4 regions of the Eubacterium segne genome follow, and region 1 is predicted to be linked to each of the others. Evidence: predicted binding sites of a transcription regulator. Region 1 holds the regulator's gene; each other region holds the start of a gene.
What was found. Region 1 encodes LexA, which represses DNA repair genes until DNA is damaged. Its sites were predicted from a motif close to CNAACANNTGTTNG; they were not measured.

Region 1 (6,128 bases):
AGGAATATAACCCTGAAGATTACCAGTTAGGAATTGAATTACCATACACGGTAGAAAAAATCGAAGACGGACTTTATTCTGTTGAGGGACCTAGAATTGAACGTATGCTTGGTTATACAAATATTGATTCGGAAAAAGGATTTATGTTCTTCCAGAACTTTATGAAGGATAATGGCATATTGGAAGAATTGGAAAATCTCGGTATAGAAGACGGTGATACAGTAAAAATTTATGGTCACCAGTTTGATTATTACAAATAAATGGAGAAAAAAATGAATAGTAAACAGCGAGCATATTTAAGAAAAATTTCAGCAATGGAACAGCCTATATTTCAGGTTGGTAAGTCCTCCGTAACACCGGAACTTACATCAGCCATTGATGAAGCCTTGGAAAAAAGAGAATTAATTAAAATAAACATATTAAAGAACTGCTTTGATGACTGCCATCAGGTTGCTCAGGTTTTAGCTGAAAGAACAAAGTCAGAAGTGGTTCATGTTATTGGTCGTAAAATTGTATTATACAGACCTGCAAAAGAAGAAAAGAACAGAAAAATCATTTTACCGTAATTAAAGGAGTGCGTAATGAAAGTCGGTATACTGGGAGGAACTTTTGATCCCATTCATAATGCTCATATTACAATTGCAAAAGAAGCGCTTAAGCAATTTAATCTTGATGAAATATTAATTATGCCAACTCCTTATCCTCCTCATAAGGATAAGAACAAAATAACAGGCAATTTTCACAGGGCAAATATGATTAAGCTTGCCATTGGTTCACTGGACAAAATCAGATTTTCCGATTTTGAGCTTAACAGTCATGATGTAACATATACAGCAGACACTCTTCATATGTTAAAGGAGCTTCACCCTGAAAATGAATATTATTTTATTATGGGAAGTGATTCCATTGCCTCTTTTAAAAGCTGGTACAGACCTGACGTTATATTAAAGTTTGCTAAGCTTATTGCCGTTAAGCGTGACGACGAAAGTTCAAAAAAAATGGATGTTAATATTTCTGAAATAGAGAAGGAGTACAATACTCATATTGGTATTCTTTCCATGCCTGCAGTTGATATTTCTTCAAGTTATATCCGCTGCAACAGTTATGAAGCCATAAAATCCATGGTCCCTGAACCTGTATACGAATATATTGTAGAAAATAATTTATACAACAACAATAACAATGTAAATAAGGCATGGTCCATTAATAAAATCAAGGAAGATTTGGAAAGTTTATTGAAACCTTCCCGTTTTAAACATATTTTAGGAGTTGCAGACACAGCCAAAACCATGGCGGAACATTTTAAGTTAAACCCTAACAAAGCTTATTTTGCAGGTATTCTTCATGATTGTGCCAAATACATGAGTGATTCTGAGCTTTTAAATATATGTTATGAAAACAATATAGAAGTATCTGATTCAGAAAAGAAAAAGCCTGATTTGTTACATGCTAAGGTAGGAGCTTTTATTGCCCAAAAGAAGTATAATATTACCGACCCTGAAATATTATCTGCCATCCGTTGGCATACTACAGGCAGGGAAGATATGACTGATTTGGAAAAAATAATTTTTTCAGCAGATTACATTGAACCGGGACGGACAAAGCAGCCTAATTTAGATTATTTAAGAAGCATTTCTTTAAAAAATTTAGATTTACTTGTGTATGACATATTAAAAGACACCATGGATTATTTACAGGTAAATTCAGCTGATTTAATTGATGATAACACAAGTAAAGCATATTCTTATTATAAAAATGCAATTAACGAAAATAAGGAGAATTAATACATGACCTCAAAGGAAATGGTAAAAATTGCCTATAATGCAATTGATGATAAAAAAGGAATGGATATTTCCATAATTGATATTTCGGAAATTTCAGTTTTGGCTGATTATTTTATAATAGCCGGTGGAAGTAATATTAACCAGATAAAAGCCATAGCTGACAATGTTGTTGAGCAATTAGGTAAAGAAGATGTTCACCCAAAAAGCATTGAGGGATATAATAATGCCAACTGGATTTTAATGGATTATAAGGATATTGTAGTTCATGTATTTAATCAGGACGACAGACTATTCTATGATTTGGAAAGAATCTGGCGGGATGGCAAAACCGTTAATATAAACGAACTTTAGGAGATGAGATATAAATGTGGGCATATGAGAGTGTATTTTATCAGATTTATCCCTTAGGATTTTGCGGTGCACCCTTTGAAAATGACGGAGTTTTAACCCATCGTATTACAAAGGTTGCCTCATGGATTCCCCATATCAAAGAAATAGGTGCCAATGCCATTTATTTTTCACCTATATTTGAATCTGATACTCACGGATACAATACAAGAGATTATAAGCAATTAGACGTAAGATTAGGGGATAATTCCGATTTTAAGGAATTGTGCAGTCAGTTGCACTCCAACGGAATAAAAGTAGTTATTGACGGCGTTTTTAATCATGTAGGACGTGGTTTTCCGCCATTTATGGATGTGATAAAGAACCGGGAAAACTCACCTTATTTTCATTGGTTTAATATTGATCTTAACGGGAATTCAAACTACAATGACGGTTTATGGTACGAAGGCTGGGAAGGCAATTATGACCTTGTAAAACTTAATCTTTACAACAACGATGTAGTAGAATATCTTTTAGATGCCGTAACCTTCTGGATAAAAGAGTTTGACATTGACGGAATACGTCTTGATGTAGCATATTGTCTTGATTTTGACTTCTTAAGAAGATTAAGAAAACATGTTGATAGTCTTAAAGATGATTTCTTTTTAGTAGGAGAAATGCTTCACGGAGATTATAACCAGCGCATGAATCCTGAAATGCTTAACAGTGCCACTAATTATGAATGCTACAAGGGACTTTATTCCAGCTTTAACAGCATGAATATGTTTGAAATTAATCATTCACTCCTTCGTCAGTTTGGGCCGGAGAACTGGACTCTTTACAAAGGAAAACACTTGTTGTCATTTGTAGATAACCACGATGTTACAAGAGTGGCAAGTATTCTTTCCAACGAAAATCATCTGCCGCTTATTTATGCACTTTTATTTGGCATGCCTGGTATTCCTTGTATCTATTATGGAAGCGAGTGTGGTGAAAGGGCAGATAAAAATCAGGGAGATCCTGCTTTAAGACCAAGCTTTGATAAACCTGTTTTCAATGAATTAAGTGCCTATATTGCAAAATTATCCCACATAAAAAAGAGTCAGCAGGCATTAAATTATGGAGATTTTACATCAGTTGTTCTTACAAACAGACAATGTATATTTAAACGAAGCTGTAATGGTGAAAATATTTATGTGGCAATTAATGCAGATGAGAACAGTTTCAGCTGTTCCTTTAATTCAGAAAAAGACACTTTTACAGATTTGATTTCAGGTAATAATATAGCTGTAAAACCTGATTTTGAAATGAAAGGTTACACAGCCTATATTTTAAAATAGATATTTAACATTTACTTAACATTATATGTATATTTTTGTATTACCATATAATGGTTTAAGAGGATTATATCTTTGCAGCATACTGCAATATTATATAAATAAATTATTAACGAAGGGAAGTAGATAATATGGAAAAGACAGCAAGAAAATTAGTTCCTGTCACATTACTTACAGGCTACCTAGGAGCCGGCAAAACAACATTACTTAACCAGGTTCTTTCAAATCAGAAGGGATATAAGGTTGCTGTTATTGTAAATGATATTGGCGAGGTAAACATTGATGCCTCATTAATTGCCAAGGGCGGACAGGTTACCCAGAAAGATGACAATTTAGTTCCACTGCAAAACGGTTGTATTTGCTGTACTTTAAAAGTTGATCTTATTAATCAGATTGTTGATTTAATTGGTTCAGGAAAGTTTGACTATATTTTAATTGAAGCCAGTGGTATTTGCGAACCAATTCCTATAGCTCAATCCATTACGATGTTAGACGGTTCTTATGACAAGAGAGCAAAAATTGCCCGCTTAGACAATATTGTTTCAGTAGTTGACGTTGCAAGGATGGCAGATGAGTTTGGTTGTGGTGAAAATCTTGTAAAAGATGACATAGATGATGAAGATATTGAAAATCTTTTAATTCAGCAGATTGAATTTTGTAACACCATTATTTTAAATAAAGTTGATACAGTTACACCTGAACAGCTTGCCAAGGTTAAGGCAATTATCAGAAAGCTTCAGCCAAAAGCTGTTATGTTTGAAACAACATACGGACAGATTGACGTTGATGAAATTCTTAACACTAACAGATTTGATTTTGAAGATGCAAGTATGTCTGCCGGCTGGATTCAGGAATTAGATTCATACGATTACAGTGAGGAAGATGAACGCCGCAAGCACCATGAGGAAGTGGAGGAACATGATGAGCATGAACACGATGAGCATCATCATGACGAGCATGATCACGACCATGACGAACACGGTCACCACCATCATCACCATCACGGAGAGGGTGAAACGGAAGAGTACGGCATCGGCTCATTCGTTTACTACAGAAGAACTCCTTTTGAAAAGGAAAAATTTGAGGACTGGCTTGACAATATGCCAAAAACAATTATAAGAAGTAAAGGTCTCATCTGGGCAGCTGAAGATAACAATAATGCTTATCTTTTTGAGCAGGCAGGAAAGCAGTGCAACATTTCCAATGCAGGTCAGTGGGTTGCTACAGCTCCTAAAAAGGTTCGTCAGAAAATGATGCAGGAAGACCCTACACTTATAGATGATTGGGATGAAAAAGTAGGAGACAGAATGATTAAATTGGTATTTATCGGTCATGATATGGATAAAGAAGGTATCATTGATTCTCTTGATAAATGTCTTGCCTACTAATTTCAAAATTAAATAGAACAGCAAAAATCCGGTATTAAGCAGAAATGTTTAACACCGGATTTTTTATGAATAAGAGCTCATTAATCTCAATAATAAATTAACCATCTAATTTTACATAATATTTCTTCTATAAAGTGCATGTGCCCTTCCAACAATAATACAGTCATTCACAATAATAGGATCCATGTTGTCATTTTCAGGTTGAAGTCTGATATATCCGTTTTCCTTGTAAAAACGCTTAACTGTAACAGAATCATCTATTAAAGCCACAACGATATCTCCGTTCTTAGCAGTATCAGTTTTTTCTATAATAAGATAATCTCCCTCTAAAAAACCTACATTAATCATACTGTCTCCATGAACCTCTAATATGTATGTCTCTGCATTAGGCAAAAACTCTGTAGGTATGGCAAAATAATCCTTAATATTCTCCACAGCAAGCAGTGGTTCTCCGGCAGCCACCCGTCCTATAACAGGTATATTGGTCATTTCCCTTCTGGACAATCCAAATTCATCATCTATAATTTCAATTGCCCTTGGCTTAGTAGGGTCTCTTCTGATATAGCCCTTTTCCTCTAAACTGTTAAGATGAGCATGAACAGAAGAAGTAGACTTTAAGGATACCTTCTCGCATATTTCCCTAACAGTAGGAGGATATCCCTTTAACAAAATTTCATCTTTTATATAATCTAATATCTGTTGCTGTTTTGGTGTAATCTTTCCAGCCATAAAAAAATCTCCTTTTCATATTTGTAAGTCCCGTTTAATGTACTTAATATATGTTAATATTATCATATATGAAAAGAAAAGGCAATAACAAAATCGAACAAATATTCGAAAATGTTGTTGACAAACATTTGTTCTGGTGATATTATATCAATACAAGATACGAACAAATGTTCACTACTTTTTATAAATACAATTATTCGACGGAGGATTTACATATGAAAGAATCAATGAATTACAACAGAAGGGAAGTTGTTGCACAACAGAAACGTACCCGCATTGCTGAATTAAAGAAGAGAATTATTTTATCCTGTAGCTTTATTGCATTATTGGCAGTAGCTGTTGTTACAGCCATTAGTTTCGTTAACGTAAACGCAACTGTACAGGGAGATAACCCTTCATACAAATATTACACCAGCTATGAAGTTCAGCCTGGAGATACATTAACATCCATAGCACAGAAATACACTGCCAATAGCAATGTTTCTGTTACTGAATACATATCTGAGGTAAAGAAAAACAATGAACTTTCCTCTGATAACATTACAGCCGGAAACTACATTGTT
Region 2 (6,128 bases), 120 kb from region 1:
CACTTTCAATCTGCTTTGAAATATTTCTAGCCATAATAACCATATCAGCATCTGAAACCTTTTCAGGGATAACCATAACTCGAACCTCTCTACCTGCCTGAATGGCAAAAGATTTTTCAACTCCTTCGTATGAGTTTGTAATATCTTCTAACTGTTTTAATCTGTTTGTGTATGTCTCAAGTGTCTCACGTCTTGCACCCGGTCTTGCTGCAGAAATAGCATCTGCCGCCTGAACGATACAAGCTATAAGTGTTTCCGGTTCAACATCACCGTGATGTGCTTCCACAGCATTAATGATAACCGCCGATTCCTTGTATTTTCTACATAAATCAACACCTAACTGTATATGTGTTCCTTCCATTTCATGGTCAACTGCCTTACCTATATCATGAAGCAGACCCGCTCTCTTGGCTACTCTTACATCTAAGCCCAATTCAGCTGCAAGTAAGCCTGATAAATGTGCCACTTCAATAGAATGCTTCAGTGCATTCTGACCATAACTGGTTCTAAACTTCATCTTTCCTAAAAGTTTAACCAATTCCGGATGTATACCATGTACTCCCACTTCAAGTGTAGCTGCCTCTCCTTCTTCACGAATCATGGTTTCAACTTCTTTCTTAGCCTTATTAACCATTTCCTCGATTCGCGTAGGCTGGATTCTACCATCTACAACAAGCTTCTCTAAGGCGATTCTTGCCACCTCTCTCCTAATAGGATCAAATCCTGATAAAACAACTGCTTCCGGTGTGTCATCAATAATAAGATCAACACCTGTAAGTGATTCAAGAGTTCTAATATTACGTCCCTCTCTACCAATTATTCTACCTTTCATTTCATCATTAGGAAGTGAAACTACAGAAATCGTAGTCTCAGAAACATGATCTGTAGCACATTTCTGAATAGCATTTACAACAAGCTCTCTAGCTTTCTTATCAGCATCTTCTTTTGCCTGTGCTTCTAATTCCTTAACTAATTTTGCAGTTTCAATTTTAATTTCTTCTTCAACAGTTTTTAATAAATATTCTTTTGCCTGTTCGGAGGTTAATCCAGAGATTCTTTCAAGTTCCTGTACGCGCTGTTCGTTTAACTTATCTACTTTAGCTTTAGTCTCTTTTAACTCTTCTTCATGAGCTTTAAGACTATTTTCTTTCTTCTCAAGTGCATCTGACTTCTTTTCAACAGACTCTTCCTTGTTAAGAACTCGTTTCTCATAACGTTGAACTTCTGCTCTTCGTTCTTTGATTTCTTTGTCAAGTTCATTTTTGGTTCTAAGATTTTCCTCTTTAGCTTCCAAAAGTGCCTCTTTTTTCTTAGCTTCAGCTGTCTTAATGGCTTCATCAATAATTTCACGAGCCTTATCCTCTGCTGAGCCTATCTTCTTTTCAACAGTACTTTTTCTGATTGTAACTGCCACAAAAGCTGAAATCAAAGCAACTACAACTGCAATTCCAACGCATAAGAGTGTCCAAGTAGTATCACTCACAGGAGCACCTCCTTATTTAGTTTTCATTGTACATCACAACATATCCATTTTACTTTATTAACCAAGTTATGTCAAGCAATCTCACCGGTTATGTGACAAAAATGTAACAAAAATGTGCTACCAGACAGTTTGGCTGATAGCACATTTCCTCCTATAATGACATATCCGTATCATGAGAATATTGTCTCACAGCCGATTTTACATCATTATAATTATATCCTTTTCCTACAAGATAACGATATAACTTCTGTAATTCTTTTGGTTCTTCAAGATTATACCTCTTAATTCTTTTTTCCAATATTTTATTAAGAGAATGTTCGTCTGTATAATCGCTTTCTTCAAAGGCCTTATCAATAACATCCTTTTTTATGCCTTTAGTCATAAGATCCTGAACTATCTGTCTTTTACTTTTAGATTCGGACTTATATTCAATATAGAGACCGGCATATCTTAAGTCATCTATCAGATTATATTCTAAAAGATATGAAATGACCGATTGAATAATATCCTCAGGATAATTGCCGGATTTTAACTTATCATATATCTGCTTTTTAGTCTTATACCCGTCATCTAATATATAAAGTGCCCTTTCTCTGGCCCTCTTATATAATATCTCCCAAATCTCATTATATGACTTTTCATCTATGGTGGCATTCTCACTGATTTTGTATCTTCTGACCTCCCCTTTATATAGAATAAAGGAGATGCCATTATCCAATGTAATTTGAATCCGACTACCCTTCGGTATAGTTTTTACTACAGTATACATGTTGTTGCAATATTACTCCGTTTCAGTATTATTATCGGCATCTTTTTCCTCACTGCCGTCTAATGCATAAAAATCACGTACTTTTGTCTCTATTTCTTCCATAATGGTCGGATTTTCAAGAAGGTATTTTTTTGCATTCTCTCTTCCCTGACCAATCTTTTCAGAATTATATGCATACCATGATCCGCTCTTTATTACAACTCCACAGTTAGCTGCCAAATCAAGAATATCACCTTCTCTTGATATTCCCTTTCCAAACATAATGTCAAATTCTGCTTCCTTAAATGGTGGTGCAACCTTATTCTTAACCACTTTAACTCTTGCACGGTTACCTACCATTTCACCACCTGCCTTAAGTGTCTCCACTCTTCTAACATCAAGTCTGACTGATGCATAGAACTTCAACGCACGTCCACCGGTTGTTGTTTCCGGATTTCCAAACATAACACCGATTTTTTCTCTTAACTGGTTAATAAACACAACTGAACATCCTGTTTTATTAACTATTCCCGTAAGCTTTCTAAGTGCCTGTGACATAAGTCTTGCCTGCTGTCCCATATGAGAATCCCCCATATCTCCATCTATCTCAGCCTTAGGTACAAGAGCAGCAACTGAGTCCACTATAATAATATCTACAGCTCCGGATCTAACCATAGTCTCTGTAATCTCTAATGCCTGCTCGCCATAATCCGGCTGAGAAATATATAAATTATCAATATCCACACCTATAGCCTTGGCATATACCGGGTCAAGTGCATGTTCCGCATCAATAAAGCCTGCCACTCCACCTCTCTTCTGTGTTTCAGCAATCATATGTAGCGCAACCGTAGTCTTACCACTGGACTCCGGACCATATATCTCAATAATTCTGCCCCTTGGAATTCCTCCTATACCTAAAGCTAAATCCAAACTTAATGAACCTGTAGGAAGTGATTCAACATTCATCTTATTACCTGAATCACCTAATTTCATAATGGCACCCTTACCATGCTGCTTCTCAATCTGTGATATAGCTGCATCTAATGCCTTTAACTTATCTTCTTTATTCATATTAATCCTCGCTTATTTTAATCGAACTGTTGTTCGTTATTATGATAGTACATTATCCTATCCTTGTCAATATTAATTTGTCATATTATTTTGTTAAATATAATTATATACTTTATTAAAATAATATGCAACATGATTATTTATTTTTTAGAAATCCTACATTATTATACATTCTTTAACTTTAAATATTCATCAATCATTTCGCCTATTCCTGTTTTTTCCAGTTTTATTGCATTCAGGCACATATCATAATTACCTGCATACCCCCACTCTTCTCCTGTATAATATTTGTGATAACTCCTTCTTCTGTTATCTGTCTCATCAACTATTATTCCTGCCTTTCTTTCAGACACATTATGTTTTATTGCAATATTTCTAATGCGCTGTTTTTTTTCACCACATAAAAATATTCTTACAACATCGTCCCTGTCCCTAAAAGCATAATTTGATGCCCTTCCAATGATAACAAAATCACCATTTTTGACAGTTTTCCCAAGAGCCTCTTTCGGCGTGTTTCTTAAGTGCTGTTTCATTTCATCTGCTACAGTATCCATCATTAATTCAAGGGATACTTCATTAAAGAAAAAAGGATATTTTTCGTAAATATGTTCTTTCTTTGCAATTTTTTCCAGTTCTTTTTTGGTGTAACAGGGAATATTGTATTTTTCAGCTAAAAATCTTCCAATATCATCTCCATTACATCCACATTCTCTTGCTATTGTTATTATCATATATCCTCATTCTCCTAATTTTATAATTAATCTTCTATTACATAAAATTTGCATATAATGATGACAGTGCTACCGTAAGTATTCCTGATACCGCTATGGCAAGACTGCTCATTGCCCCTTCAACCTCACCTATTTCCAAGGCTTTCGCAGTTCCTATTGCATGGGATGAGGCACCAAAAGCCAGTCCCCTAGAAATCGGTTCATCAATTTTAAATATTTTGCAAATTAATTCTCCAAAAATATTTCCCAATACACCGGTAATAATTATTACAGCTACAGTTATGGTTACATATCCTCCCAACTCCTCCGATACACCCATTCCTATGGCTGTTGTTATGGATTTTGGAAGTAAAGTTACATATTCTTCATGAGACAAACCACAAATCAAGGCTAATGCCAGAACTGTTGTAAGACTTGTTATTGTACCTGCCACAAGTCCTAACATAACCGCCTTAAAATTTTTAAGGAGTAATCCCCACTGCTCATAAAGAGGTATTGCAAGACACACTGTTGCCGGAGTCAGTAGCCAGCTTAAGTATTTTGCCCCCTCATTGTAAGTGTAATAATCAACTTTTCCTACAACCAGAACCACTATTGATACCACAATTGAAATTAATAGGGGATTAAAAATTCCCAATTTAAACTTCTTTTTTAACAATGTTCCTATTAAATATGCCACCAAACTTAAAGTTACGCCGGCAAACATTGACTCTCTAAAAAAATCATTCATCCCTATCTGTCTCCTTATTTCTGCTTTTTCTTATAATCCACTGGGACATTCTGCCTGTGGCAACCATTACCGTTATAATGGTAACAGCCGTGATTATACATACAGGGACAAGCACCGATGCAAGCTTTCCCCAGCTATTCATTAATCCCACTCCTGCCGGAATGAACATTAACGGCATAATCTCAATAAGGAATTTTCCCGTTTCCCTAACTGCTTCTAATTTAATTAATCCTGTCATTAATCCAATAAATAATATTGCCATACCATATATTCCCGCAGGAATCGGAAGGGGAAGTATATATTTTAAGACTTCTCCTGCAAAGGATATTCCAAGTATAATTAAAAGTTGTCGTATATATTTCATCTTTTCTCCTATATATGATTATTTTGTATGTTCTAAATTATTATATAACCTGATTATTTAATGTCAATGTTACCAATATACTGTATTTTGCACTTGAAATACGTAAAAAATATGCGGCTGTCCGCCACACAAATGTCTTTAAACCGCATATTTTAAAAATTAATTTATTTTACTGTAATTTTGCACTTTATAGTTTTTCTTCCTGACTTCACAGTAATTACTGCTGTTCCTTTTTACCGGACTAAAATCTATGATAAAATTCTTTGCGAAACTGCTGACAGACTTAGGTAAAATAATAGTTTTAAGATTAGAGCGATCTGCAAATGCTCCCTCTGGAATGGTATTTGCCGTGTCCGGTATTTTAAGGTTTTCAAGGCTGCTACAATTATAAAATGCTTATTTTTCAATACGACTTACATCTGAAAAATCAAATTTCTTCAAAGATGTACAATCGCTAAAAGCACCTTCGGGATTTTCTCCATCTTCTACCTGAATACCAGCTGCTTCAAAAGTTTTCCCACCATGGCTTATTGCGTCCATTTCAGTATTTGCATATACGATTGTTCCCTCTTTTAATACTGTACACATAACCATTGCTGCCGACAGTCCGATTGCTAAAATGTGTTTCCATTTCATGTTTCTTTCCTTCTTTGTAACACATATTGCCATTCAACAGACAGTATCCAATATGGTATTTTTATGTTCTACTGAATAGTTAATCGCCCACACCGTTGTAAATTTTATTGCGTCTATATTTAATCGTCAATAGTGAAAATATTTAAAGTATATTATTTAGGTATACTCTCTGAAACACACAAAGCTCCCCACCCTGCCTGTTCGTTAGGCCACCTTGTAAATCCCGGAAGTTTTCTGCTTCCCTTTATAAGATAACTTTTCAATTTCTGCCCGTACAGAAAAGGATCATTTCCCCGAACTATCCCCCATTCCATCATTAAGGCCGCACTGCCACACACAAAAGGGGTTGCCATGGATGTTCCGGT
Region 3 (6,128 bases), on a different contig from region 1:
CAGAATTTAATTCCAACAAGGTATTTTTTGTAGATTTATATGGGGCATCCACTACCTCATCTTTACAATGGATATGTGAAGTATTATGGTCAATTTCAAAATATACGATATCTTCAACCTTTATTATGTAATGTACAAAGTCCTTCTTGTATTTGTAGTAGCGGTTTTCCTTCTTTTCAGTCTGAAACTTCAATGTTTCCTTTACTGTTTCCAAAAATTCATCATTATCATATGGCTTTTCAAAATACCTGTAACAATGTAGCTGTGCATATGCATACAAATTGGCGTCTTCTAATGCCGTTGTAAAAATAATCGGAGTAAATTTATACCTGTCTATTTTTCTTATACTCTCAACGAATTTAGTTCCGGCAATATCTCCCGGTATATTTGTGTTTAATATGATATCTACAATGAACAAATCGATGTGATATTCTAAAGCATAGCGATATGCCTGTTCGCTATTTTCAGCTTTATGAATAAATACCCCATCGATTCTATTAATCAGTGCACAGGCTTTATCCATACTGTGCATATTATCTTCTACTATCAATATTTGTTTGTCTGTTGATTGCATAAACATTTATCCCCTGTGTTAATTTATTTCTTTTTTCTTACATTTATATCATATTCCTGTTGAACCTTAAATGCACTTTTGGTTATTTCCAAATATATTTTTATCTTTTCATCTGCCGGTAGTCTGACAAAATCATATACATATTCCTGCTTGCCTTCTACCTTTCCCAAGAGAATATAATTTGGTGATGCATTGAATTTATCGTAAAGTATCTGCAATTGATTTGTAGTAACCTTGCTCTTACCGTATTCAATATTTTGATAATGCGTTGTGGAATGTATTCCCAGTATTTCCGCCATCTTCTCCTGGGACAATTGGTTCTCTTTTCTTACCGCGCGAATGCGCTGTCCGATTTCTCTATCTGTATTCATTTCTGCACCTTAGTTTATATTAATATCCCAATACCTACTTTGTCAATTTTAATATTTTTACTATCGTCATTCCACATTTATATGAGTGTTATTAACACTGTATTACAGTGTGTTTTTTCAAAAAAAAATATAAAGGCCTTTTGTTACCTTTATATTTTTTCATTACACTTATGATATTTTATTGTCAAACATAATATGTACTTTACTTTCCTTCTTTTGCAAAGTATTCTTTTACAAGTTTTACCACAACTCCTGATAATAGGAAAACCGCAATAAGGTTTGGTATTGCCATCAATCCATTAAAGGTTTCGGCTATGCTCCAAAGAAGTCCCAAATCCATTGTAGCTCCCACAATGGCAACTAAAGAGTATACCAGCATAAAAGGCTTGTTTACCTTTGAGCCAAACAAGAATTCGATACATCTTGCGCCATACAGTCCCCAGCCTACAATGGTCGAAAATGCGAAACAACACATTGCCACCGCAGTAAAAATTGAAACCCAGCTACCGTATGTTGAGGTAAATCCTGAGATTGTAAGCTCTGCTCCTGCTGTGCTTCCAAAGTTAATAGGCACTTCACTACATAAAATAACCAGCGCTGTCAGGGTACATATAACAATAGTATCCACAAACACCTCAAATATTCCAAAGAATCCCTGCTTTACCGGCTTTCTTGTATCAGCACATGCATGGGCAATAGAACCTGTTCCCAATCCTGCCTCGTTGGAAAAAATTCCTCTTGAAACACCTTTTTTCATGCTCATAAAAAAGCTTCCAACTGCACCACCTGTTACAGATGCCGGATTAAAGGCTCCCTCTATTATTAATGAAAAAACTGAAGGAATATTTTGTATGTTTAATGCAATTACACCTATTGCAAATACAATATATAAAAGTGCCATAAAAGGGACCAATTTTTCAGTTACCTGACCTATTCTCTTAATTCCTCCTAAAAGAATCATTGCCAATAAAACAGCTAAAATTATTCCAATTATAAGATTTACTGTTTTTGCACTATCTCCTGACATTATTCCATAATTTTCAAGAGCTGAATCTATGGCAGTTGTAATTGTATTTACCTGAGTTGCATTTCCGGTACCAAATACTGTCAGAACACCAAATATTGAAAACAGATACGCCAACCAGTGCCAATGCTTCTTTAATCCGTTTTTTATATAATACATTGGGCCACCAACTAATTCACCCTTTTCATTTTTTTCTCTAAAATGTACTGCAAGGGTTACTTCAGAAAATTTGGTACACATTCCAAGTATTGCAGAAATCCACATCCAGAAAACTGCTCCCGGTCCACCTATTGCAATGGCTCCTGCCACTCCTGCAATATTCCCCGTTCCCACTGTAGCTGCCAATGCCGTACACACAGCCTGAAACGGTGTCATTGCACCATCTGCCGCCTCTTTCTTTTTGAACATCCTACCGATGGTAACTTTCATTGCATAAGGGAATTTTCTGATTTGTATAAATTTTGTTCTAAAACTCAAAACCAGTCCCACTCCAATAATACATATCATTGCCGGGACACCCCATATAAAATCATTAACTGCTGAGTTTATACTTTCAATAACTGATGTCATTTCACTTAATCCTTTCGCCTTTGTATCACCCACGATATTATTTAAAAAAAGCACGCATAACTGCTTGATTATACCATAAAAAAGTAAAAACTCCAATGCAGCTAACTATTTTAAATATCTCATAAATATATTAAATTTCCAATTTTATAAACTTTTTCATAATATCCACATCAATTATATCCTCAATATTAATAATCATCCCCTCACTCATAATTATCTTATGCTCATATATATTAATTTTCTTTACTTTTCCTGTGATTTTCCTATATTCTCCACCTGCTTTTTTCACATCAGGCACAAAATATGTAAAAGTCACAGTTATATCTTTGTCTATATTATTTTTTATAAATTGTAATTTCTCATTTATTCTTATTTTTTCATCTTCATCTAATTCCAGTTTTTTCTCTGTGAGACGTGCCGACTCATTAATTTCCTCTTCGTGACCTGTAAGAGCTGCAAAAGGCGAGAACTGGGCAGCCCTGTCATGTAAAGACATCCTGGGATGTGTCTTAGACACATGGTGAGGTAAATTAATAATATCATTGTAATTGTCATCCTTAGAATCGTTAATCATGCCTTATGACCTCCAATCTGAGCATTCCTATCCTTTGCTGTAGCTCCTTTTTCTAAATTCATACCTTTAAGTACCGCATTTTTGCCAAATCGTTTTTTTATGTCAATCATGGCTTTTTGCATATTCTTTTCTCTCTGTAAACTCTCCTTTTCCTTAGCATTTTCCTTACCTAATTCATTGTAATCCGTAAAGAAATCCAGTTGCTTAAACTGATTGTTTTCCTTTATTGAATCCTCCCATACAACCTTATTTGCCGTTATATTTATTCTTCTTATAAGTAGGCTTTTATCAACGGTTTCATCATATGCTTTCGTTACAGCTTCCATAATAATTCTGGTGGATGAGGTCTGATAATCAAGATTAATGGTTACGTGAGCATGTTTAGGTATTCTTCTTCCATAACGGTCTATAGTTATTTCTCCCTGATATTTCCCACGTTTTTTTGAATTAAGATTCTCAATATCATATCCTACAGTTAAAACCAGCTGATTGGTGACAAGTTTTTTATCCACCAAATCCAGTACCAACGCATCTGTCATTTCTTTTACAACCAACCTTGCCTTATAAAAATCATAAGGGCATTGCAATACCTGACCTGAACCCAAGCTATTGGTTTCCGGTCTGTATGCTTTAATATCAGCTATGGTACAGGGTTCGTACCCCCATGCGTGATCTATGAGCAATTCAGCATTTATTCCTAAAAGTTTATAAAGTAAATCTTCATTATGATATTCATTCTGTTCTCCCAGAGAACATCTGGCTATATCCCCCATAGTAAACAAACCATTTTCTTCTAACTTTTTGGCATATCCTCTCCCAACTCTCCAAAAATCCGTCAATGGTTTGTGATTCCACAACAACCTGCGGTACGCCATTTCATCAAGCTCAGCTATACGGACACCATCCTGATTGGGCTCTGTGTGTTTTGCAACTATATCCATGGCAATCTTACACAAATACATATTAGTGCCTATGCCTGCCGTCGCCGTAATTCCTGTTGTATTTAACACATCACGAACTACCATGCTTGCAAATTCCTTAGCAGTCATCTTATAAGTGTTAAGGTATGATGTAACATCCATAAACACCTCATCCACAGAATATACATGCATATCTTCCGGTGCAACATACTTCAAATATATATCATATATACGTGTACTGTATTCCATGTAAAGCGACATTCTGGGAGTTGCCACTACATAATCTAACTTAAGGGCAGGATTCCTCCTAAGTTCCAAATCATCATAAGATTCTCCCTGAAATTCTCCACCCGGAGCCTTTCTTTTACGCACCTGATTAACCTGTCTTACCTTCTGTACCACTTCAAAAAGTCGTGCTCTGCCGGGAATACCATATGCCTTAAGAGAAGGTGAAACTGCAAGGCAAATAGTTTTCTCTGTTCTACTAATATCTGCCACTACAAGATTAGTAGTCAATGGGTCTAAATTTCTCTCATTGCATTCCACAGATGCATAGAATGATTTTAAATCTATGGCTATATATGTTCTATTCTGTGACATTTTCCCTCTCCTTAATTTAAATTGCGCCTCATATCTCGAACATTTGTTCTAATGCTATGATAGCATATTTTTTATAAAAGTCAACTTGGAATATATTGTTAAAAGTTATTTTCTTGATTTAATATATTTATTTATGGTCATAAATGTAAATGTTACTATTTTTTTAATGTATATTTATACTGTATTATTTAATTAACGTCAAAAGAGCCCTCCACACCACAGTGCGAAGGGTTCTTCCCATTTCAAACATTAATTCTTATGATACATTCTTTCATCTTCTTCATATTTCGGTTCGCAGGTAAGCTGGATTCCCAACTTTTTAAAAATCTGCTCATCAACTGATGAAAGTAAAACTGTTGAATGTGCATCGCATCCCTTTAATAATGGAAGTTTCTTCATTGCTTTCATGGCAATTTCATTATTTGCCGCTGTAGCTGATAATGCCGTAAGCACCTCATCAGTATGAAGTCTTGGGTTTTTGCTTCCAAGGTAATTTATCTTCAAATCCTGTATCGGGTCAATTGCCTTAGGGTCAATAAGTTTTACTTCTTTATCTATACCTGCCAAAACTTTTAAAGCATTTATCAAAGCTGAAGAAGCCGCACCAAGAAGCTCACTTGTACCTCCTGAAACAATAGTTCCGTCTCTTAACTCAATAGCCATTGCCGGATTTCCATTTTCATTCTTCTCCCTTTCAAGAGCAACAATTGTAACTTTTCTGTCTTCCACAGTTATTTCTGCCTGCTTCATTAAAAGTTCTAACTTACATATGTCATCTTTTGTTGTGCCGTTACGTCTCTTTTCGCAAAGGCACTTGTAGTATCTTCTGATAATCTCCTGTTTTGAAGCTTCACGACATGCCTCATCATCTATAATGCAGTTTCCTGCCATATTTACACCCATTTCTGTTGGTGACTTGTAAGGACTTTTCCCAAAAATAAGTTCAAACATTGCATTTACAACAGGGAAAATTTCGCAGTCTCTATTGTAATTTACAACCGCTTCGCCACGGGCTTCTAAGTGGAATGGGTCAATCATATTTACATCATTTAAATCTGCTGTTGCAGCCTCATATGCCAGATTAACCGGATGTTTAAGAGGAATATTCCAAATAGGAAATGTCTCATATTTGGCATACCCTGCATCTACACCTCTTTTATGTTCATGATACAACTGTGAAAGGCAAACTGCCATCTTTCCGCTTCCCGGCCCCGGTGCAGTAACTACAACCAGTGGTCTTTCTGTTTCGATATATTCATTCTTTCCGTAACCTTCATCACTGACAATAAACTCTACATCACTTGGATATCCTGGAATTTTGTAGTGTTTATATGACTTAATGTTCATGGAATCAAGCCTTTTAATAAACAGGTTGGCTGACGGCTGCTCTGCAAATTTTGTAAGGCACACACTTCCTACAAACAATCCCACTGACTGAAATTCATCAATAAGTCTTAAAACATCCATATCATAAGTAATTCCGTAATCTCCACGT
Region 4 (6,128 bases), on a different contig from region 1:
TTGAGTTTTCGTGCCAGGCTCTTATACAAAATCTCATTAACCAAAGAACTTTTTCCTGAGCCGGAAACTCCTGTTACACAGGTAAAAACTCCCAAAGGAAACTTAACATCAATATTTTTAAGGTTATTTTCTTTTGCACCTACTACTTTAATAAAACCTGTAGGCTTTCTTCTTGTTTCAGGCACCGGTACCTGCAATTTTCTACTAAGATATTTGCCTGTAATGGAATCTTTATTTTTCATTATTTCTTTAGCTGTACCTGCTGCCACAACTTCGCCACCGTGTTCACCGGCTCCCGGTCCGATATCAACCACATAGTCTGCCGCTAACATTGTATCTTCATCATGTTCAACCACTATTAAAGTATTTCCCAAATCTCTCAAATGCTTAAGGGTTGCCAACAACTTTTCATTGTCATTCTGGTGCAAACCAATACTAGGTTCATCCATAATATAAGCCACACCAACCAGACCGGAGCCAATCTGGGTTGCCAGTCTTATTCGCTGTGCCTCTCCACCGGAAAGGGTTCCGGTAGCCCTTGACAAACTTAAATAATCCAGACCTACATCTATTAAAAACTGAAGTCTGCCCTTTATTTCCTTTAATATTTCCTTACCTATTGCCAGTTGCGCTGAAGTAAGCTGTACCTCATCCAGAAAAGCCCTTAAATCCCTGACAGGCATTTCCGTCATTTCGTAAATATTCTTATCTCCAATGGTTACAGCCAGCGACTCAGGTTTAAGCCTCTGTCCATGACAGGTTCCACAAGGAGTAATTCTCATATATGTTTCATATTCTGCCTTACTGGATTCCGCTCCTGTTTCACGATATCTTCTCTCTACATTTCTAATTAAACCCTCAAAGGCAATATCATATGTTCCTATTCCCCTTTGACCCTTATAATGAACCGGCACCTTCTCTCCGTTGGTTCCATTAATAAGAATATCCTGAATATTTTTAGGATATTCTTCAAAAGGAGTATCAAGGTCAAAGTCATACCTCTTACACAAAGCCTGCAAAATAGCATTGGTAAAACTCTTTGGATCATTGGCACTTTGCCATCCCAAAACAACTATTGCCCCCTGATTTATACTTAAACTTTTATCAGGAATCATTAAATCCACGTCAAATTCCATTTTGTAACCTAATCCAAAACAATCAGGACAAGCTCCGAAAGGATTATTAAAGGAAAAACTTCTTGGCTGAATTTCGTCAATGCTAATTCCACAATCAGGGCAGGCAAAATTCTGGCTAAATGTAACGGTTTCGCCACCTATTACATCAACCTCCATTAATCCATTTCCCAGCTTCAGGGCATTTTCAATGGAATCCGTAAGTCTTTTTTCTATTCCCTCTCTGATACTTAATCTGTCAATTACGATTTCTATGCTATGCTTAATGTTTTTATCCAGTTTTATTTCCTCTGACAACTCATACATATTACCATCTACACGGACTCTTACATAGCCGCTTTTTTTTGCACTTTCAAATACCTTTTCGTGTCTGCCTTTTTTTCCTCTTACTATAGGTGCTAATATCTGAAATTTAGTTCTTTCAGGCAATTCTAAAACCTTATCCACCATTTCATCTATTGTCTGCTTCTTGATTTCCTTGCCACACTTTGGACAATGAGGTAAGCCTGCTCTGGCATACAAAAGTCGCATATAGTCGTATATTTCTGTTACTGTACCCACTGTTGAACGGGGATTTCTGTTAGTGGATTTCTGGTCAATGGAAATGGCCGGTGGCAATCCCTCAATGCTCTCCACCTGGGGTTTTTCCATTTGTCCTAAAAACTGTCTGGCATAGGAAGACAATGACTCCATATACCTTCTCTGTCCCTCTGCATAAATAGTATCAAATGCCAAAGATGATTTACCGGAACCGCTTAATCCTGTAATAACCGTAAATTCATCCCTTGGTATGTCAATATCTATATTCTTCAAGTTATGCTCGCAAGCACCTTTAATTCGTATATATTTTTTCTTCTCTGCCATGTCAATCCTTTCCTTACTGTCTTACTTACCAATTATCATTTATTATACATAAGCTTCAACTCTGCCAATTTTTCACGCATTTCTATTGCAGTTTCAAAATCTAATTCCGCTGCTGCCTTCTGCATCTTCTTTTCTACTTTATCCATAAGCTTCTTAAGTTCCTTCTTATCCATAGATTCAGGATCTTTTTCAATGTCATTAATTCTCTTATCAACTTCCTTAGAAATACTTATAAGGTCTCTAACTGCTTTCTTAATGGTAGTTGGCGTAATGCCATTCTCCTTATTGTATTTTTCCTGTATTTCACGACGTCTGTTTGTTTCAGAAATAGCCTTGTCCATAGACTCTGTAATGGAATCTGCATACATAATTACATGACCTTCCGAGTTTCTCGCCGCTCTTCCTATAGTCTGTATCAGCGATGTTTCTGAACGCAAAAAACCTTCCTTGTCAGCATCTAATATGGCAACAAGGGATATTTCCGGTATATCCAGACCTTCTCTTAAAAGGTTAATTCCAACCAAAACATCAAACACGTCTAATCGCATGTCACGTATTATCTCAGTTCTTTCAAGAGTATCTATGTCAGAATGGAGATACTTAACCCTGATGCCCACATCCTTCATGTAATCCGTAAGGTCTTCCGCCATTCTCTTAGTTAATGTAGTAACTAAAATTTTATTTTTCTTTTCCACTTCTTTATTTATTTCAGATACAAGGTCATCAATCTGCCCCTTAACAGGCCGCACATCAATTTTCGGATCTAACAGTCCTGTCGGTCTGATAATCTGTTCTGCCCTAAGCAGCTCATGCTCCTCCTCGTACACATTAGGAGTAGCTGACACAAAAAGCATCTGGTCTATCATTCCCTCAAATTCCTCAAATTTAAGAGGACGGTTATCTTTGGCTGAAGGCAGTCTGAACCCGTAATTAACTAAGGTTGTCTTTCTTGACTGGTCGCCATTATACATACCACGAACCTGTGGAAGAGTAATATGGCTTTCGTCAACTATCGTTAAAAAATCGTCTCCAAAATATTCCATTAAGGTATGAGGTGTAGCTCCCGGCTCTAATCCTGCCATATGTCTTGAATAATTCTCAATTCCTGAGCAGATTCCCGTTTCCCTGAGCATTTCCATGTCAAAATTGGTACGCTCCGCAATTCGCTGCGCCTCTATCAGCTTGTCCTCTGACTTAAAATATGCCACCTGCTCAGCCAGCTCTGCCTCAATTGCCTTTATAGCCCCTTCCATTCTCTCCGGTGGAATAACATAATGTGAATTAGGGAATATGGCAACGTGCTCTAGCTCCCTTTTCACCTCACCTGTTAATGTATCAATTTCTGTAATTCTTTCTATTTCATCATCAAAAAATTCCACTCTCACTGCACTGTCCGTGTAAGATGCCGGAAAAATCTCCAGATTCTCCCCCCGGACTCTAAATGTACCTCTTTTAAAATCCATATCATTTCTATCATATTGGATTTCAATAAGCTTGTGGATAATGTCATCCCTGTCCCTTATGGTTCCCGGACGCAATGAAATGACCATGTTCTTGTAATCTATGGGATCACCTAATCCGTAAATACAGGAAACAGAAGAAACTATAATAACATCTCTTCTTTCAATAAGTGCCATAGTAGCCGAATGTCTAAGCTTATCAATCTCATCATTTATGGCACTATCCTTTTCTATATAAGTATCTGTACTAGGCACATACGCTTCCGGCTGATAATAATCATAGTAGGAAACAAAATATTCCACTGCATTGTTTGGGAAAAATTCTTTAAATTCCCCATACAGCTGTGCCGCCAATGTTTTGTTATGTGCTAAAATTAATGTAGGCTTATTAAGTTGGGCGATAACATTCGCCATGGTAAAGGTCTTTCCTGAGCCTGTAACTCCCAACAGTGTTTCAAACTGATTGCCCTTCTTAAATCCCTCAACCAACTCCTTAATTGCCTGGGGCTGGTCTCCTGTAGGTTTATATTGTGACACTAATTCAAAATGATCCATAAATGCTCCTAATCCGCTCTAATCCGGCGATTATATTTTAGAAATAGTAATTGTATTCTTAGTATGTTACTTGTCAAGTATATCATTCAAATAAAAAAAAGTACAGAACAAATCGAATGTTTGTTCTGTACCTTCTTTTAAAATATACCTTATTCTTCCTCAGCCTTAAACTGATCCTTTATAATCTCGCTTGTTTTTTCAAACTGACCTGACCAAACAGAAATAATATCCTGCATTTCAGAGAGTTTAGCCTTAAGCATGTCATCTAATTTTAAGTTTAATGAATCAAGCATTTTCATATTGTGATCCAGATTACTTGAAGCCAAAGCCAGTTTTTCTTCTAAATCCGCAATAATAACTTTTTTTCTGTTGTTTTCTTCCGTTAATTTGGCATTTGATTCTTTGTAGCTCTCAATTGCACTTTCCTGAAGCTTTCTTTCTGTTTCCTCTCTATTTTGAAGCTTGCTTGTAAGATTTTGAATTTCTCTATCCTTCTGTTCAATAGTTTCAGCTATGTATCTTTCTTTTTCTGCAATGGTATCATTAACATATTTGTCTTTCTCAGCCATTGCTTTTTCGTATGCCTGCTCTTTTTCCGCAAGTGCTTCCTGCAAACTAATGTTCAAATCAGCTTCCATTCTCCTTATCTGCTGATTCTTCTCTTCAATAATAGAATGGATACGGCTTTCCTTCTCAATATTCTCATTTTCCAGCTTCTTAGTAGCTTCTTCTATTGCACTTTGAAGCTTAGCCTCATATTCTTCCCTAGCCTTATCAACTTCCTTTTTCTTCTGTATTTTTACAAGTTTAATTTCCTGCTGCCAGCTTAAATAGCTGTTTTTCATATCATCTCTCTCGCATTCAGCGTCGTGAACAGCATCTTTTAACTTTTCTATTTCAAGCTCTGTCTCTCTTTTTAATGTCCTTATATATTCGTTTACACTTTTTTTATCATAACCTCTATAAGAAGTTTTAAACTGACTCTCCATTTCAGCATCGGCTCTTAATGATTCTATGGAAACCGAATTGTCTTTACCCAACATTGTTTATTTTACCTCCAACATATCATCTTTTTTTATGTTAAACCTTTTTGCCGTTCCTTCCGGAAACTCTATAAGGTATTTTGCCTTCTTTACCCTTTTGCAACACTTAGCTTTTGGTACTGCTTCATCCACCTGAACAACTTTGCTTTCTTTATTTATGTAAACCACATCAATGGGTGCCTTCATAAAGAAAGTGTGTATCTGGGAACATGGTTTTATCATTAATCCCCCCATACTGCGAATCTGCCCTTCTGATTTTCCCATAAGTCCCATAAATCTTGTCCAAAAATTGTTTGCCAGGGAAATTTTACAGATATTTACGTTATTTATGTATAAGTCTAATCTCTGCATTTTGTCTTCCTTCTTATATTTAGCCTAAAATATCCATTATATTCAAAGCTGCCGGTCCCAGCAGAACGATAAATATAACAGGGAATACAAACAATACCATAGGAATGAGCATCTTAACCGGTGCCTCCTTTGCCTTTCTTGCAGCTGTTCTCTTTCTTTCATTTCTAAGAACTTCCGCCTGAGACCTAAGAACTGTCTGTATAGATGTACCTAACTGATCTGCCTGAATCATTGCAGTAAGAAATGTTGTAAGTTCCTTTACTTTACAACGCTGTGCCAAATCAAGGTAAGCTTCTCTCTTACTTACACCACGTTGTATATCTCTGGTTGCCTGTATAAGTTGTTCCATAACAACGGTTTTATTTCTCTCATACAATCTCATTAATGCAGCATCAAATCCAAGACCTGCTTCTACACTTACAACCAGCAAGTCCATTACATCCGGCAAATCTAAACGTATACTTTCCTGATACTTTTTAGATTTTCCTTTAAGCATTTCTCCCGGAATTAACATTCCAACTAATCCGCAAAAAATCATTGCCAGCACAAATTTATTGACACCCACATGTAATCTCATGCATATAATCATTGATAATATAACACCAACAAGTGCACATACAAGTTTAATAACTAAAAACTGCTCCGATGTTATATCCCACTGAACTATTGCTAACATATCATCAACTGTGCTATGCTTGTTCTCTTTTTCCTTCTGTCTGTTT

Region 2: a site for LexA is predicted at 3,325-3,338, ahead of recA (recombinase RecA). Genes of this name have one in related genera too.
Region 3: a site for LexA is predicted at 4,670-4,683, ahead of H8S00_RS00830 (Y-family DNA polymerase). Genes of this name have one in related genera too.
Region 4: a site for LexA is predicted at 4,126-4,139, ahead of uvrB (excinuclease ABC subunit UvrB). Genes of this name have one in related genera too.

What each region holds. Positions count from the first base shown of each region.
Region 1 is NZ_JACOOZ010000005.1:168,428-174,555, reverse strand. Features, by position in the region: gene obgE (GTPase ObgE) at 1-260, shown strand, start outside; gene yhbY (ribosome assembly RNA-binding protein YhbY) at 273-566, shown strand; gene nadD (nicotinate-nucleotide adenylyltransferase) at 582-1,784, shown strand; gene rsfS (ribosome silencing factor) at 1,788-2,135, shown strand; gene H8S00_RS08615 (alpha-amylase family glycosyl hydrolase) at 2,150-3,451, shown strand; gene H8S00_RS08610 (CobW family GTP-binding protein) at 3,580-4,836, shown strand; gene lexA (transcriptional repressor LexA) at 4,948-5,565, opposite strand; gene yneA (cell division suppressor protein YneA) at 5,781-6,128, shown strand, end outside.
Region 2 is NZ_JACOOZ010000005.1:49,876-56,003, reverse strand. Features, by position in the region: gene rny (ribonuclease Y) at 1-1,483, opposite strand, end outside; gene H8S00_RS08065 (regulatory protein RecX) at 1,635-2,252, opposite strand; gene recA (recombinase RecA) at 2,265-3,302, opposite strand; gene H8S00_RS08055 (cytidylate kinase-like family protein) at 3,467-4,033, opposite strand; gene H8S00_RS08050 (LrgB family protein) at 4,071-4,763, opposite strand; gene H8S00_RS08045 (CidA/LrgA family protein) at 4,756-5,127, opposite strand; partial or broken gene H8S00_RS14095 (leucine-rich repeat protein) at 5,287-5,511, opposite strand; gene H8S00_RS08035 (hypothetical protein) at 5,524-5,763, opposite strand; gene H8S00_RS08030 (S8 family peptidase) at 5,916-6,128, opposite strand, start outside.
Region 3 is NZ_JACOOZ010000001.1:189,329-195,456, forward strand. Features, by position in the region: gene H8S00_RS00810 (LytR/AlgR family response regulator transcription factor) at 1-574, opposite strand, end outside; gene H8S00_RS00815 (helix-turn-helix domain-containing protein) at 598-945, opposite strand; gene H8S00_RS00820 (alanine/glycine:cation symporter family protein) at 1,148-2,539, opposite strand; gene H8S00_RS00825 (YolD-like family protein) at 2,670-3,113, opposite strand; gene H8S00_RS00830 (Y-family DNA polymerase) at 3,110-4,633, opposite strand; gene H8S00_RS00835 (DUF1846 domain-containing protein) at 4,883-6,128, opposite strand, start outside.
Region 4 is NZ_JACOOZ010000004.1:39,181-45,308, forward strand. Features, by position in the region: gene uvrA (excinuclease ABC subunit UvrA) at 1-1,997, opposite strand, end outside; gene uvrB (excinuclease ABC subunit UvrB) at 2,033-4,012, opposite strand; gene H8S00_RS06535 (hypothetical protein) at 4,162-5,055, opposite strand; gene H8S00_RS06540 (DUF192 domain-containing protein) at 5,059-5,406, opposite strand; gene H8S00_RS06545 (type II secretion system F family protein) at 5,426-6,128, opposite strand, start outside.